One region of the Arthrobacter arabinosi genome, then DNA from elsewhere that is predicted to be linked to it. Evidence: riboswitches for the same ligand, from Rfam matches in the RefSeq annotation. Region 1 holds a riboswitch; each other region holds the start of a gene.

Evidence for each region. Region 1 has a riboswitch for cyclic di-AMP ahead of ACX80P_RS16715 (C40 family peptidase). Riboswitches for the same ligand answer to the same signal wherever they lie in the genome.
Region 2: linked by a shared signal. The riboswitch ahead of ACX80P_RS13735 (LysM peptidoglycan-binding domain-containing protein) and the one ahead of ACX80P_RS16715 (C40 family peptidase) in region 1 are both predicted to bind cyclic di-AMP.
Region 3: linked by a shared signal. The riboswitch ahead of ACX80P_RS01175 (C40 family peptidase) and the one ahead of ACX80P_RS16715 (C40 family peptidase) in region 1 are both predicted to bind cyclic di-AMP.

The regions. Positions count from the first base shown of each region.
Region 1 is NZ_JBTNDF010000018.1:6,149-11,520, forward strand. It holds gene ACX80P_RS16700 (heavy metal translocating P-type ATPase) at 1-1,763, opposite strand, end outside; gene ACX80P_RS16705 (heavy-metal-associated domain-containing protein) at 2,029-2,244, opposite strand; gene ACX80P_RS16710 (metal-sensitive transcriptional regulator) at 2,334-2,654, opposite strand; cyclic di-AMP (ydaO/yuaA leader) riboswitch at 2,990-3,157, shown strand; gene ACX80P_RS16715 (C40 family peptidase) at 3,164-4,075, shown strand; gene ACX80P_RS16720 (TetR/AcrR family transcriptional regulator) at 4,225-4,821, opposite strand; gene ACX80P_RS16725 (DUF2269 domain-containing protein) at 5,156-5,372, shown strand, end outside.
Region 2 is NZ_JBTNDF010000005.1:160,990-166,361, forward strand. It holds gene acs (acetate--CoA ligase) at 1-1,879, shown strand, start outside; gene ACX80P_RS13735 (LysM peptidoglycan-binding domain-containing protein) at 1,966-2,931, opposite strand; cyclic di-AMP (ydaO/yuaA leader) riboswitch at 2,937-3,115, opposite strand; gene ACX80P_RS13740 (hypothetical protein) at 3,236-3,466, opposite strand; SAM riboswitch class I at 3,589-3,693, shown strand; gene ACX80P_RS13745 (O-acetylhomoserine aminocarboxypropyltransferase/cysteine synthase family protein) at 3,781-5,160, shown strand; gene ACX80P_RS13750 (CoA-binding protein) at 5,157-5,372, shown strand, end outside.
Region 3 is NZ_JBTNDF010000001.1:241,666-247,037, forward strand. It holds gene rpmF (50S ribosomal protein L32) at 1-177, shown strand, start outside; gene rnc (ribonuclease III) at 254-1,012, shown strand; gene mutM (bifunctional DNA-formamidopyrimidine glycosylase/DNA-(apurinic or apyrimidinic site) lyase) at 1,013-1,975, shown strand; cyclic di-AMP (ydaO/yuaA leader) riboswitch at 2,094-2,288, shown strand; gene ACX80P_RS01175 (C40 family peptidase) at 2,296-3,156, shown strand; gene ACX80P_RS01180 (NAD-dependent epimerase/dehydratase family protein) at 3,360-4,325, opposite strand; gene ACX80P_RS01185 (alpha/beta fold hydrolase) at 4,322-5,372, opposite strand, start outside.

The DNA of each region.
Region 1 (5,372 bases):
AGCCAGGTCGCGGTGCCAGCCACTACAGTGCGGCCGTTGACGGTGCCGCGCACGCCTCCGCCTGCCGCGCTGGTGAAGTCCTCGACGGCAGCGAGCCGGCCCTGACGGGCTGCTGCGGCGGCTATGGCTTCAGCGATGGGGTGCTCACTGGCTGCTTCGACAGCCCCGGCGACGGCCAGTACGTCGTCCTCGCTCAGGGAACCCAGAGGGCTGACGGCGGTGACGGAAAGCCTGCCGGTGGTGACGGTCCCGGTCTTGTCGAGCACGATCGTATTTACGGTGCGTGTGTCCTCCAAGACCTGGGGCCCCTTGATGAGGATGCCCAGCTGCGCGCCCCGGCCGGTTCCGGTGAGCAGGCCGACCGGTGTCGCCAGGCCAAGGGCGCACGGGCAGGCGATCACGAGGACTGCGACGGCCGCGGTGAACGCTGAGCCCGTATCCCCGGTGAGGACCATCCACATCACGAAGGTCAGGACGGCGATGAGCAAAACGATGGGCACGAAGACCGCGCTGATGCGGTCAGCGAGCCTGGCGATCGGTGCTTTGCCGCTCTGCGCGGCGCTGACGAGGCGTCCCATCTGCGCCAGGGTTGTCTCACTGCCGACCCTGGTGGCTTTGACCAGCAGGCGTCCGCTGGTGTTCATCGTCGCGCCGATCACCGTGTCATCCGGGCCGACCTCGGTGGGAACGGATTCACCGGTGATGAGGGAGGTGTCGACCGCGCTGCGGCCCTCGATGACGAAGCCGTCGGTGGCTACCTTCTCGCCAGGGCGCACGACGAAGACGTCTCCGGGAGTCAGGGATGCTGCCGGAACTTTCACTTCTACCCCGTCGCGCAGGACGGTTGCTTCCTTCGCTCCAAGGTTCAGCAGTGCTTTGAGCGCGTTTCCTGCGCGCTGTTTTGCGTTGGCCTCGAGGAACCGGCCCAGCAGCAGGAAGGTTGTGACGACGGCCGCCACTTCGAAGTAGAGGCTGTGGGCGCTCATGTCCATGCCGGTGTGGGCGGTCAGCATTGGATCAGCGATGAGCTGCCAGGTGGAGTACAGGAATGCCGCAGCGACACCGATGGACACCAGGGTGTCCATGGTGGATGAGAGGTGGCGGGCGTTGATTGCGGCCGCCCGGTGGAACGGCCAGGCCGCCCAGGTGACCACGGGCAGGGAGAGGAGAAGGGCAGCCCACCCCCAGTGCGGGAACTGGGCTGTCGGCAGCATCGAGATGATCGTCACCGGGATGGTGAAACCGGCTGCGATGATGAGGCGCCGTTTCAGGGACCTGATTTTTCTCTCCGTGACTGAGGCTTTCGCGTCGTCCCGGGACGTGGCGGCGTCAACGGTTTCCCGTGATTCGGCGAACCCGCCTAGCCCCGACGGCGCGTTCCCCTCCGGTCCCGGACCGACCCGGTGGCCGGGCTCGGCTACACCGGCAGTGTCATCGCCGGCACCAGTAGACGAAGGACCTGCAGGGGTGGCCACGCGTGTTGCCGTGGCTTCGGTAGCGGGCTGTTGAGTCGGTTGGCCGGCGCTGCGCAGGGTCGCCTTGTAACCGATGGCGTTGACGGTGTCGATGATCTGGGAGACGCTCACGCCCTCGGGTACCGTGACGGTCGCGGACTCGAGTGGGAGATTCACCGAGGCCTGAACGCCCTCGATTTTCCCGAGCTTACGTTCCACCCGGCTTACGCAGGACGCGCAGGTCATGCCCTCGATGTCGAGATCGATGATCTGTCCGGCGGTGGTGCCCACGCCTGTGTCGGTGCTCATGCGTCTAGTTCCTTGCCGTGGCTTCGATGACGTGCTGTGGGTGAGGTGCCTCTGGTGAGGCGCGGTGCTCGATGGCACCGCTGGACGACGTCGGGAAGTACTGCTTCGCTGGCCCTGTTCTACCGCTTGCCTGGCGGCGCCAGGGGTTCAGTACAGTAGTGGCGCCCCGAAGATCCTCGTGCCGACTCCTCTGCGGAAGTGAACTGTGCCCTGCACGGGTGCGGTGGGGATCCCGTTCGGGATGCAGGCTGTGGTGGTGTGAGGGTCAGCTGTCGACGACCGTGTAACCGGCGGTCTCTACTGCTTTGCTCAGCACTGCCGGATCGGGATCCACGTCGGCCGTGATCGTCGCTGTGGAGACCCCACCGGCGTTGAGCTGCACATCGACCCCCTCGACCCCGGGCACGCCGGAAAGTTCCTCCATGACCGACGAGACGCAGTGGCCGCAGGTCATACCGGTGATGTTAATGGTCGTTTGCATGGGATGTTCTCTTTCTCGGCAGAGCGGGGAGGAATGGGATCTGGCACCCGGCAGGGTTGCCCGGAGCCGGCGGGGCTGCCGGCGGACCGTCAACGAAGCAGTCGGCTGATCGCGTCGGTCGCTTCCTTGACCTTCGCGTCGACGGCGGCGGAATCCCCGGACTGGGTGGATTCATGAGCTGCTCCGACAACGCAGTGCGCAATGTGCTCTTCGAGCAAGCCGATGCTCACCGCGTGCAGGGCCTTATTGATGGCCGCGACCTGGGTGAGGATGTCGATGCAGTATTTGTCTTCATCGACCATGCGGGCGATACCGCGCACCTGGCCCTCGATACGCTTGAGCCTGCGGAGGTAGGCGTCCTTATCAGCGGTGTATCCCCGCTGAACAGAAGCCTCGGTTTCGGTGGTCACGTCGTTCCTTTCGACAACAAAAATATATACCCCTTGGGGGTATATAAACAAGAGGGGTGAAGTGAGATCTTCTTCACGCCTTAATCATCTCCTGTTTCGCTCTGGAAAGGTGCCTCAGGCTACGGGAGTGCGGGTGCGCCCTTGACATGGCGGGCCCCAGCGAAGCCCGCCTCCGGGCAGGCTTCCACGGAGCGCGGCGTGTCGCACCCGGCGTGTCCCTCGCGTTCGTTACCCCAACGTGACATTTCATACCAGCGGGGGGTATTCTCATCGAGTGTTCACAGCACCAGCTGGAACACTCCCGGGCAGAATGCCGAGTCCTGCCGCTGCCGGGGATACGTCCGTTCATATCCGTATGGCAGGAACGGGGGACCCAAGATGTACGGGCCACCACGCGTGGTCCTTGGGGTTAAGTCGCTTTATTTCCGTCCCTTGGGATGAAGCGGCCGGGTGCACTCCCATCCGAACCCGACAGCTCACCCCGCAGGCATGGGAGAGGCAACCGACGCATGTCACGAATCACTTCAGCGCGCCACCGCGCCACCGTCAATCACTCGATCGCCCTTGAAGGGCTGTCCTATTCCGCGAAGACCGGCGCTGTAGCGCTGGGCAAGCCGGCCATCATCGCAGCTGCGACCGGCGGTATCGTCTTCGCTGTAGGAGCTCCCGCCCAGGCCGGAACCTACACGCAGGAAGCAGCCAGCACTACCGTTCAGGCTCCCGTCACCGCAGCACCTGTTACCGCGGCTCCCGCTGCAGCAGCCGGCGTCCACACCGTCGTTGCGGGTGACACCATGGGTGGCATCGCCGCCCTGCATGGCATCAGCGTCGACGCGCTCCTGGCGCAGAACGGCCTGTCCTACGCCTCGGTCATCTACCCGGGCCAGCAGATCACCCTTTCCGGTGCTTCCGCTGCTTCGACGTGGGCCCCGGCCGCCGTCAGCCCTGCTGCTGTGCCCGCCGCAGCACCGGCAACCCAGGCCTCCTACACCGCCCCGGCCCCTGCAGCTGCCATTGCTCCTGTAGCGGCTCAGCCCACTTACTCCCTGGCCTCGGCTGCCATCACCCCGATCCAGCCGTCGGCTCCCGCCGGCGATGTCTCGGCAAGCGGTGTCGGTGCGGCCCTGGTCGCCTCGGCCTACGGCCAGCTCGGCTCCATCCAGGACTGCACCATCCTCGTCGAGCGGGCCCTGCGCTCGATCGGCCTGAACGTCGGGGACCTCGGCCCGACACAGTTCTACCAGTACGGCACGGTCGTCTCCACGCCCGCCCCCGGTGACCTGGTCATCCGCCCCGGCCACATCGGCATCTACGTCGGCAACGGCGAAGTCATCAGCAGCGGCATGAACGGTGCGAACCTCACCATCAAGCACCCCCTGTCGGACCTCGCCGGTTCGTCCTTCGTGCGCGTCAACGGCTAACACCCGCTGACCTGAACGCCGTCTCCATAGACTGAGGAAGCGGCAGGTGCCCTGGACGGGGGCGCCTGCCGCTTTTTCTCTGCCCAAAACACCCCACGCCGCTGTCCGCTCCTTATGAGCGCTCACCGGAAGCGGACCTATGGACGTACCTATGGACGTAGTACCAAGCCGTCCACGATCACGCCGACCAGACTGCGGGCTGCATCGGCAGAGGGCAGGGCTGCGGCCGCATTCACAGCGTGCAGGCTGAACAGGGCAAGCTCCCGCGGGGCAATGTCCGAGCGGATACCTCCTCCGGCCTCCTGCGCGCCAGTTTTTACGGCGCTTCCAATCAAGGCCTCAAGAAAGTCGCGCAGATGCTCCTGCGCCTGGGCAGCATGTGGACCTTGGTGCAAGAACGCGGGCGCCTCCGACCTGGATGCTTGCTGCAACATCACCGCGTACGCCTCAAGTACCGACGTCAGCGTCTGAAGCGGGTCCCCACTTCGTTCCGCGTGAACGCGCACCTGATCAAGATGAACCAGATGCTGATTCACCTGCCGCTCGTGCCACGCCGCGAGCAACGCTTCCACATCCGGGAAGTACTTATAGAGGGTCGCCCGGGAGATTCCGGCCACGTCAGCAACCTTCGTCATCGACACAGCCGGCACCCCACCCTGACCCACAAGTCGTGCCACCGCATCCAGCACCGCCTCCCGGACAGAGCTCCGGTGTTCCTGCACGGTGTCCTTCCACAACTTCCCCATGTGTTCACCCTACAAAGCGCTCCACCTAATACAACCTGTCCAGCACCTGTACAGTTTGTATTGAGCAATTAATTGCTGCGCTGAGAGGACCATGCATGGCGGAATCATCGGATCGGCCCCCTATCGATCGGGTCGACACTCGAACCCAAGCTGACCGGCGTCCGCCTCGCCCGCCAATGCCCCGCTGGGTGAAGGTTTTTCTCGTCATCGTCCTGGTTATCGCCGCAGCATTGGTCATCTCCCAGGCGCTGGGCATCCAGCACGGCCCCGGGATGCACGGGGCCCTTGGTGACTCAGCAACCGGTGTTAGCCAAGCCCCTTCGTCTTGATGGTGATGCCCCCGCGCCTGCGCAAGGCGGCCCTCATCCTTCATGTGGGCACGTCCGTCGGGTGGCTTGGTGCCGTCGCGGCGTTCCTCATCCTTGCCATGGCCGCCGCCACGACCCAGGACGAATGGATGACGCGCGCCGCCTACGCCTCGATGGAGACCATCGGGCGGCTGGCCCTCGTGCCCCTGAGTATCGCCTCGCTCGTCACAGGGATCATCCAGT
Region 2 (5,372 bases), on a different contig from region 1:
GCGCCTGGCCTTCTGGGCGGAGCAGGCGGCACGCCTGGAGTGGGTGACGCCCTGGCACACGGTGCACTCCTTCGAGAAGGCGACGCCGCAGGCCGACGGGACGCTCAGCATCCCCGCGATCGAGTGGTTCGCCGGCGGCACCCTCAACGTGGCCGCGAACTGCGTCGACCGGCACGTGCGCGCCGGCAACGGCGACCGGGTGGCCCTGTACTTCGAGGGCGAGCCCGGGGACCGGCGGACCGTCACCTACGCCGACCTGCAGGACGAGGTGTCACGCGCCGCGAACGCGCTGCAGGAATTGGGCATCGGGAAGGGCGACCGCGTGGTCGTCTACCTGCCGGTCCTCGTCGAGACGGTGGTCGTCACCCTCGCCTGCGCGAGGATCGGCGCCGTGCACTCGCTGGTCTTCGGGGGCTTCTCCGCTGAGGCACTCCGCTTCCGCGTCGAGGACACCGGCGCGAAACTGCTGGTCACCACCGACGGCCAGTTCCGGCGGGGCTCCGCCGTGCCCGTGAAGGACAACGCGGACGCCGCGGTCGCCGGGACGACCAGCATCGAACACGTCCTCGTGATCCGCCGCACCGGATCGGCCACCAGCTGGACCGAGGGCCGTGACGTGTGGTGGCACGACGTCGTCGACACCGCGTCACCGCACCACGAGCCGGAGGCGTTCGACGCCGAGACCGCGCTGTTCATCATGTACACCTCGGGGACCACGGGGAAGCCCAAGGGCCTGGTCCATACCTCCGGCGGGTACCTCACGCAGGCGTCCTGGAGCTTCGAGCATCTCTTCAGCAGCCCCGACCCGGCGCTCCGCGACCGCGACGTCCACTGGTGCACCGCCGACCTCGCCTGGGTCACGGCGCACACCTACGAGCTGTACGGGCCGCTCTCCAACGGGGCCACGCAGGTCCTCTACGAGGGCACACCGAACACCCCCCATCCGGGACGCCACCTCGAGGTCATCGAACGGTACGGCGTCACGAGCTACTACACCGCGCCGACCCTCGTGCGCTCGCTCATGGGCTGGTTCCCGGACGGCGTCCCGGCCTCCCACGACCTCTCGAGCATCCGCGTGCTCGGCACGGTCGGCGAAGCGATCAACCCCGAGGCGTGGCGCTGGTTCCGCCGTAACCTCGGCCGGGACGAGGTGCCCGTCGTCGACACCTGGTGGCAGTCCGAGACCGGTGCCACCGTGCTCTCCCCCGGTCCCACGGACACGGACCTCAAGCCGGGGTGCGCCGCGCGCGCCCTGCCGGGCGTCAGCACGCGCATCGTCGACGAGGACGGGCGGACGGTCCCGCCGGGCGTGCAGGGCCTGATCGTCGTCGACCGGCACGGCCCCGCGATGGCGCGGACCGTCTGGGGGAACCCGCAGCGCTACCTCGACTCCTACTGGCGGACGTTCGCGGCGCAGGGCTGGTTCCTGGCGGGTGACGGCGCGCGGTACGACGACGACGGCGACACCTGGATCCTGGGCCGCGTCGACGACGTCATCAATGTCTCGGGCCACCGGCTCTCCACGATCGAGATCGAATCGGCGCTCGTGGCGCACCCCCTCGTCACCGAGGCAGGGGCCTGCCCCGTGCCGGACCCGCTGACGGGTCATGCCATCGCGGCCTTCGTGGTCCTGGCGGCCGGAACGGCCCCTGACGCCGACGTCGCCTCGACGCTCCGCGCCCACGTCGCCGAGGCGATCGGGCCGATCGCGCGGCCGTCAGCCGTCGTCGTCGTGCCCGATGTACCGAAGACGCGCTCCGGCAAGATCATGCGGCGCCTGCTGACACAGCTCTACGAGGGCTCACCGCTCGGGGACACCACGTCCCTGCAGAACGAGGGGTGCATCCCGGGCATCCAGGCGGTGCTCTCCCGACGCTGACGCCGGCCCCGGGAAGTGGTTAAAAGAAGGAAGCGGCAGTGCCCCGTCCAAGCACTGCCGCTTCCCGCGTGTGGTTCGTTCCAGGATCAGCGAGCGACCCGGACGAAGGCAGCACCGGCGAGGTCCGAGAGCGGGTGCTGCATGGTGCGGTTCGACCCGTTCATGCCGCTGCTGATGACCTGGCCGCCGCCGGCGTAGATCGCAACGTGGCCGCCGGTGATGACGATGTCGCCGGGGGCGGGAGTCGTCACGGTGGAGCCGAACTGGAAGAACTGCGAGGGGCCGAGGTCGCCCACGGAGATCCCTGCGGCGCGCAGTGCGGTCTCGACCAGGACGGTGCAGTCCTGGATGGCACCGGCGGCGAGCTGGGACTGGGCGGACGCCAGCAGGATGCCGCCGACGCCGCTGGAGGAGGCTGCGACCGGCGTGATCTTCGCCGAGGCCAGGTACACGCCCGACCCCGGAGCCGTGGACACGGCCGGAGCGGGGGCGATGGCGGCGGCCTGCTGGACCGGAGCGGCAGGAGCCACGAGGGCCGCGGGAGCAGCAGCGGGTGCGGGCTGGGGCGCGGCGGCAGGGGCTGCCACGGGCACGGACACCGTCCGGGCGGGGGCCACGGCGGCACCGGCCGCCGGGAGGGTGATGGTGTCACCCGGGAAGATGATCGATGCGACGGACAGACCGTTCGCGGTGAGGACCGCGGTCAGGTCCGCGCCGTATCGTGCCGAGATGGCACCGAGGGTGTCGCCGGCGACGACGGTGTGCGTCGTCGGGGCAGCGGCGGGGCTCACAGCAGCTGCGGGGGCAGCCGGTACGGCGGGTGCCGCGGCAGCAACTGCGACGGCAGGGGCCGTCGTCGTGCCCTGTGCGGAGTACTCACCGGCGTTGGCGGTGCCGACGGCGGTGAGCGCGAGGCCGGAGGTGACGGCGGCGATCGCGACCGGACGGCCCACTGTGGTGGCGTGGGCCTTGGCGGCGCGGGACAGGCCCTGCAGCGCGAGGTTGCCGTCGACGTCGGCCCGGTGGCGCGCTGAAGTGATGTTTCGTGACACGGTTGTATACCTCTCCCATGCCTGCGGGGTGAGCTGTCGGGTTCGGATGGGAGTCACCCGGCCACACGCATCACGGTAGGTGCTGCGGTGCGACTTAACCCCGAGGGCGCCTGCAGGTGGTCCTGCGCGCCCGGTGGAACTGGTGGTTCCCCCGTCCCTGCCTTCGTGGTTGCGAACGAGTCCCGGACGACGGCAGGGCTCGGCAATCCGTCCAGGAGCGCCCCACGGTCGCGGAGGCACGTGCCGACCCTACCCAGCGCACCTCCGGTTTGTCACATTTGAGTAACGGGAGGTAGGGTGCCCCTCATCCGCGCAGGGCCCGCCAGCGACGGACGGCGAGGAACGACCCTGCCGCGCTGAGCGCGAGCAGCACGGACTGCTGGACGTAGTACCCCTGCGTGACCGCCGATTCCTGGTCACTCACGGCCACGAGGACGCTGCTCGCAAGGGCGAGCGTCAGCGCGATCCCGACGTACCCGAGCGTCTGCCACAGCCTCCGCTCCTGCACCCGGCTCGCCGATCTCCATTCCTCCATCCCCCCAGCCTAGGTGCCGCGCGCCGTGTGTGCCGTCGGACGCGAGGCGCTGGACCGCAACCCCGGCTGCACACGACGACATACGGTTTGGTTCTGCAACCGCGCAGGTGTCAGACTCGACCCGACCATCCCGAGCGGCCGAGAGATCTGGCTCAGCGACGCCGCAGCAACCCTGGCCTCCGCATACCCGCGGCGGCATGAGGGTGCTACTGCCAGACCGATGGAGGAACCATGAGCGCACCCACAGCCGCCTCCGGCACCGACGTCGCCCCCGCAGCTTCCGCAGCTTCCGACTCCAGCAAGGCAGGTATCTGATGGCAGAACGTTCCTTCGGTTTCCGCACGCGTGCACTCCACGCGGGCGGCACTCCCGACGCCACCCACGGGGCCCGGGCCGTCCCCATCTACCAGACGACGTCGTTCGTGTTCAAGGACACCAACGACGCCGCGAACCTCTTCGCCCTGCAGAAGTACGGCAACATCTACTCGAGGATCGGCAACCCGACGGTCGCCGCGTTCGAGGAGCGCATCAGTTCCCTGGAGGGTGGGATCGGGGCGGTCGCGACGGCGTCGGGCATGAGCGCGGAGTTCATCACCTTCGCGGCGCTCTGCCAGGCCGGGGACCACATCGTCGCCGCGTCCCAGTTGTACGGGGGCACCGTCACGCAGCTCGACGTCACGCTGCGCCGGTTCGGCATCGAGACCACCTTCGTCCCGGGGACGGACCCCGCGGACTACGCGGCCGCCATCCGGGACAACACCAAGGCGGTCTACGCCGAGGTGATCGCGAACCCCTCCGGTGAGATCGCCGACCTCGCCGGCCTCGCGAAGGTCGCCCACGACGCCGGTATCCCGTTCATCGTCGACTCGACGCTCAGCACCCCCTACCTGGTGCGCCCCATCGAGCACGGCGCGGATATCGTCATCCATTCGGCCACCAAGTTCATCGGCGGGCACGGCACCACCCTCGGCGGCGTGATCGTGGAGAGCGGCCGCTTCGACTGGGGCAACGGGAAGTTCCCCATGATGACCGAACCCGTGCCCTCCTACGGCAACATCCAGTGGTGGGCGAACTTCGGGGAGTACGGGTTCCTGACGAAGCTGCGGACCGAACAGCTCCGCGACATCGGGCCGTCGCTCTCGCCGATGTCCGCCTTCCAGCTCCTGCAGGGTGTGGAGACCCTCGCGCAGCGCCTGGACGAGCACCTCGGGAACGCCCTCGCCGTCGCGGAGTGGCTGCAGGCCGATCCGCGGATCGAGTACGTCAACTACGCCGGGCTCCCCACCCATCCGCATCACGAGCGGGCGAGGACCTACCTGCCGCTGGGCCCCGGATCGGTGTTCAGCTTCGGCATCAGGGGTGGCCGCAAGGCGGGCCAGAAGTTCATCGAGTCGCTGCAGCTGGCATCACACCTCGCGAACGTGGGTGACTCGCGCACCCTCGTGATCCACCCGGGCTCGACGACGCACCAGCAGCTCTCGGCCGAGCAGCTCGCCGCGGCGGGCGTGCCCGAGGACCTCGTGCGCATCTCCGTGGGCCTGGAGGACCTGGACGACATCCTCTGGGACCTGGACCAGGCCCTGGACGCTGCGGTGAACTCCTCGGACGCCGAGTTCGAGGACCTGCCGCAGGAAGCGGCCGGGGAGAACGACGACGACGCATCGGCAACGCGTGCAGTGGGAGTGGGAGCATGAGCGCCGGCAGCACGACACCGGAACGGACCTGGGAGGGGCCGTCGGCGCCCCAACGGCTGGCCCTGCTGAGGAATGCGCGGTCGGTCGCGATCGTCGGCGCCTCGGACAAGCCCTCGCGCGCGTCCTATTTCGTCGCGACGTACCTGCAGTCCTCCTCCCCCTACCGCCTATACTTCGTCAACCCGGTGGCCAGGGAGATCCTCGGCCGGCCG
Region 3 (5,372 bases), on a different contig from region 1:
CGCGCGAATACCCGCGCACGCCGGTCCCAGTGGAAGGCAACCGCCCCCAAGCTGGTCAAGACCCTCGAGAACGGCCGGGTCACCTACAGCCTCGCCCACCAGGCCAAGGTTGTCACCGACTCCGCCGGCACCCCGCTGTTCCTCGAGTACAAGGGCCGCAAGGTAGCCGACGTCTGACAGCGGACCCGCGCCCCGACGACAGGCCCCCACGCCTGCCGGGCGCCGGTCCGGTGCTGGATCAGCTGATGCAGTTGTGAAGAATACGGAAGACCTCACGAAGCGTCTCGGTGTCGATATCGACGCCGGGACGCTTCGTCTTGCCCTGACGCACCGTTCCTACGCCTACGAGAAGGGCGGCATCCCGACGAACGAGCGCCTCGAGTTCCTCGGCGACTCCGTGCTCGGACTGGCGGTCACCGACGCGCTGTACCGGGACAACCCGGACCTGTCCGAGGGGGAACTGGCCAAGCGGCGCTCCGCCGTCGTGAGCACGAAGGCCCTCGCCGGGGTCGCCCGCACGCTGGACCTCGGTGGCTACGTGCTGCTGGGCCAGGGGGAGAAGCTCACCAACGGGCGGGACAAGGCCTCGATCCTCGCGGACACCATGGAAGCCGTCATCGGGGCCGCCTATCTCAGCCACGGCATCGAGACGGCCCGCGCGATGGTGATGCGGCTGATCGGCCCGCTGCTGCGTGATTCCGCCGTGCTCGGCGAGGGGACGGACTGGAAGACCCGCATCCAGGAGACGGCCGCTGCGCGAAGGCTCGGGACCATCGACTACCAGGTGGACGGGACAGGGCCGGACCACGCCCGGACGTTCACGGCCCGCCTCGTGATCGGCGGCACCGAGTACGGCTCCGGGTGCGGCCATTCGAAGAAGGAAGCCGAGCAGGCGGCCGCGGCCGAATCCTGGAAGACGCTCTCGGCGGCGCCGGATGCGCCCCTGCCGGACGGCGCCGCCGGCGAGGCCCCAGCCGGCAGGCGCGCCGCCGGATCCGTCGACGGATCCTGAGTGCCCGAACTTCCCGAGGTCGAGGTCGTGCGGCGCGGCCTCGAGCGCTGGGTGGCGGGCCGCGCCGTGGAGTCGGTGGACGTCCTGGACCCCCGGTCCCTCCGCCGGCATGTGGACGGCGTCGAGGATTTCAAGGGCAACGTCGTCGGTGCCCGCGTGGCGGACGTGGTACGCCGGGGGAAGTTCCTGTGGATGATCCTCGAGGACGCCGACCAGCCCGGCAGCCCACCGAACGTCGCGCTCATGGCGCACCTCGGCATGAGCGGGCAGCTCCTGGTCGAACAACCCGACGCACCCCTGGAGAAGCACCTCAAGGTCCGGCTCACCCTCTCCCCGGCGACCGACGGCGAAGGCGCCCCGCTGCCGGCAGAGCTGCGATTCGTCGACCAGAGGATCTTCGGCGGCATGTTCGTCGCGCACCTGGACTCGACGCCGGACGGCCTGCCCGGCGGGCGGGGCACCACGGACCTCCCCCTCATTCCCCACCAGGCGGCGCACATCGCCCGCGATCCCCTCGATCCGGCATTCTCGGCGGACGCCTTCCACCGGCGGCTCCGGGGGCGCCGCACGGGTCTGAAGCGCGCCCTCCTCGACCAGGGGCTCATTTCGGGGATCGGCAACATCTACGCCGACGAGGCGCTCTGGGCGGCACGGTTCCACTACGCGCGGCCCACGGACACCATGCGACGCCCGGACACCCAGCGCATCGTCGACGCCGTCACGTCGGTGATGGAGCGGGCACTGGCGGCCGGCGGCACCAGCTTCGACTCCCTCTACGTCAACGTGAACGGGGCGTCGGGCTACTTCGCCCGCGACCTCGAGGCCTACGGGCGGGAGGGCCGGCCCTGCCGCCGGTGCGCCTCCGAGGGAAGACACACGCTGCTGCGCCGCGAATCGTTCATGAACAGGTCGTCCTATCTGTGCCCGTACTGCCAGCCCAGACCACGCAATGCACGGTTCTGAGATGTCCGGTGAAAAAAAGTGACATTCGCCTCGTGATCTAAATGTGACAACCGGCGTTACCAGCCGGTACGGTAGGTCTCGCGTCCGATCCACAACGGATGGGCGCCCTTCCTCACACTGCCTAACCCTGTCGATGAGGATGGACCGTTCGCACTACACATTCGACAGGGGCGGGGGAACCACTAGCGGACCCGACCACGGGTCCTAGGGGTAAAGACACGCGCAGACCAGCGCTGGGGGCGATGGTCTGCAGGAAACGTGTCCGGATGTCCCATCCGAACCCGACAGCTAACTTCGCAGGCATTGGGAAAGGCATCAACATGTCCAAGCAGAGCCATAACGCGCGCCACCGGGCCGTCCCCACGCGCATCAACCCCTTCATCACGGCGTCACGCGCCGTCTCCGCGAGCGCCTCCGTCGCCGGCAAGCCTGCCGCCGTCGTCGCCGTCGCTTCCGGCATCATGTTCGGGGCATCGCTCCCGGCGAACGCCGCAGGCGAGATCAGCACCCAGCCCGCAGCAGCCTCCACCGCTGCCGCAGGCACCCACACCGTGCAGTCCGGCGACACGCTCGGTTCCATCGCGGCGATGCACGGCCTGAGCCTCGATACCCTGTTCGCGGCCAACGGACTCGGCCACGCGTCGGTCATCTACCCCGGCCAGTCGATCTCCCTCGGCGGTTCCGCTGCTCCTCAGCAGTACTCGGTGCAGTCGGCGTCCGTTGTCGCAGCTCCGGTTGCGGCTCCGGTTGCAGCCCCTGTCGCCGCACCGGCTCCCGCAGCAGCTCCTGCCGCTCCGGCAGCCACCCCCGCCTTCAGCCTCCAGTCCGCAGCGTCGATCACGCCTGCCGGCGGCGGCGGCATCGTCGGAACGGCGATGCAGGGTGTGGGCTCGGGGTACGTCTACGGTGGAACCTCGTTCGGTGCCTGGGACTGCTCGGCCTTCGTGCAGTGGGCCTACGCCCAGAACGGCATCAGCCTGCCCCGCACCACCTGGGCCCAGTTCGCTACCATGACGCCCACCAGCACCCCCCAGCCGGGTGACCTCGTGAGCCAGAACGGCGGCAGCCACGTCGGGATCTACCTCGGCAACGGCCAGATGGTCAGCGCCCTGAACGCCTCGCAGGGCACCCTGGTCCACTCGGTCAACGCCATGTCCGTGGACGGCTACTACACCCGCTAGTCGACGGTGCGGGCTGTACGGCCCGCACCACCAGCACGACGCGGTCAGAAGGACGGGATGCATCACGCATCCCGTCCTTCTGCGTTCCGCAGCCGTCGACGGCGTGGGATGGGTGCTCGGTGTGCCCGTGTGGCGGTCGATCGGCGGCACGACCGGCCGCGGCTGCACCATCGGGCGCAGGAAGGACGAGGCGGAAGCGGGCCTCAGCGGTAGGACGCGGCCAGGCGCTCGAGCCCTTCGTCGACGCCGACGGACGGACGCCAGTCGAGGACGCTGCGCGTGTGCCGCTGGTCGAACCAGTGGGCCGTCGACAGCTGTTCGGCCAGGAAGCGGGTCATCGGCGGCTCGCCCGTCCTGCCGAGCCGGAGCCAGGCCCGCTCGATCACCGATCCCGCGCTCCTCGCCACGGCTCCCGGGACGGACCAGGCGGGTGGCTCCACCCCGCCGGCCCGGCAGATCCCGGCGAGCAGTTCGGCGATCGGCCGGGGTTCGCCGTTGGTGACGACGAGCGCCTGGCCCTGCGCTGCGTCCATGCGCCGCAGGCACGCGACGATGGCCGACGCGGCGTTGTCCACGTACGTCGTGTCGATCAGGGCCGTCCCGCCGTCGAGCAGGGGCAGGCGGCCATGCCGTGCGCGCTCGATCACGCGCTCGACCAGTTGCGTGTCACCGGGTCCCCACACGATGTGCGGACGGATCGCAGCCACCCGGAACGCCGGCGTCGAACGTCCCAGGGCGAGCAGCTCGGCCGCGGCCTTGGTGCGGGCGTAGTCGCCGCGCGCGTGCACCGGGTCAGCCGGGCCCGCCGGGGCGCCGACCAGCGAGGATCCGTCGTGCGCGACGGACGGGGAGGACACGTGCACGACGTCGGTCACCCCGGCTTCCCGGGCGGCGTCCAGCAGGATGCGCGTCCCGTCGATGTTCGTGCTCTCGAACTCGGCGGGAGCCCCGGTGAAGGAGACCTTCGCGGCCAGGTGGATCACGGCGCTGCAGCCCCGCAGGGCGGCGGCGACGGCGGCGGGATCGGTGACCGATCCGAGGACGTCCTCCGCCCCGGACACCGCGGAGGGCCGGCGCTGGAGGCACCGGACGTCCTCGCCGGCGGCGACGAGGTGGTCGGCGACGGCGCGCCCCAGCATACCGCTCGCTCCGGTGACGAGGACGGTCACAGGGACCCCGCGCGGGCGCCCGAGAGGAACCGCCCGGACCACTGCGCGACGCGCGTGCGGTCGATCTTCGCGTTGTGCCGGATGTCCACGGGGAGGGTGGGAACGGCGATCACGGCGGCCAGGTCCACGCCGTGCGTCCCGGCGGCCGCGCGAGCGGTCGCTGCGAGGGGAGCATCGGCAAGGCTCGGGCGTCGTCCTGCGGCGTCGGTCTCGAGGACCGCGACGACGGCCTGGGTGCCGGCAGGGCCGACCCCCACGAGGGCTGCGAGCCGGACGCCGTCGATCGCCTCGAGCGCCTGCTCGAGCGCCACCGGCGTCAGGACCCGGGACGCGGCCGTGATGATGTGGCCCAGCCGGCCCTCGACCCACAGGCGGCCGTCGGCGTCGAAGTGGCCGACGTCGCCGGTGCGGTGCCACGGAGGCGTCCGTGCGGATTCCTGCTGGGTCCTCCACAGGCGGAAGTAGCGGTCCTTGACGTGGGGGGCGTCGACGAGGATCTCACCCGTCCGGCCCGGCGCGGTCGTCGGTTCGCCCGTCGCCGCGCCGTCGGCGTCGAGCGGGCTGACGACGACGCGCGCGCCGTGCACCGGGAGTCCGACGCACACACCGCCGCCGGCACCGTCGAGGCCGCCCTGCGCGTCTGCCGCGGCGCGCCGGATGCCCTCGAGGTCGATGTCGGCGACGAGGAGGGACTCGGTCATCCCGTAGGGCGTGTGGATGGCCGCGGACGGCACGAGGTCCTGCACGGCTTCGAGGAGCGGGACCGGGATCGGCGCACCGGCCGAGAGCAGCAGGGAGATCCGGCCGAGGGCGGCCGTCCCGGCGTCCGTCAGCGCGCCCGCGGTGGCGAGCACGTTGCGCAGGGCGGCCGGCGACGCGAAGACGACGGTCGCATCGATCGCGCGGGCGGCGTCGGCCAGGGCCTGCGCGGTCAGGGTCCGGGGCGCGGTGACGTCCATGGCCGGGGTCACCGACGTCGCACCGAGCGCCGGCCCGAGCAGAGCGAAGGGCGCGAAGCCCGCGACGAGCGAGGCACCCTCTCCCAGT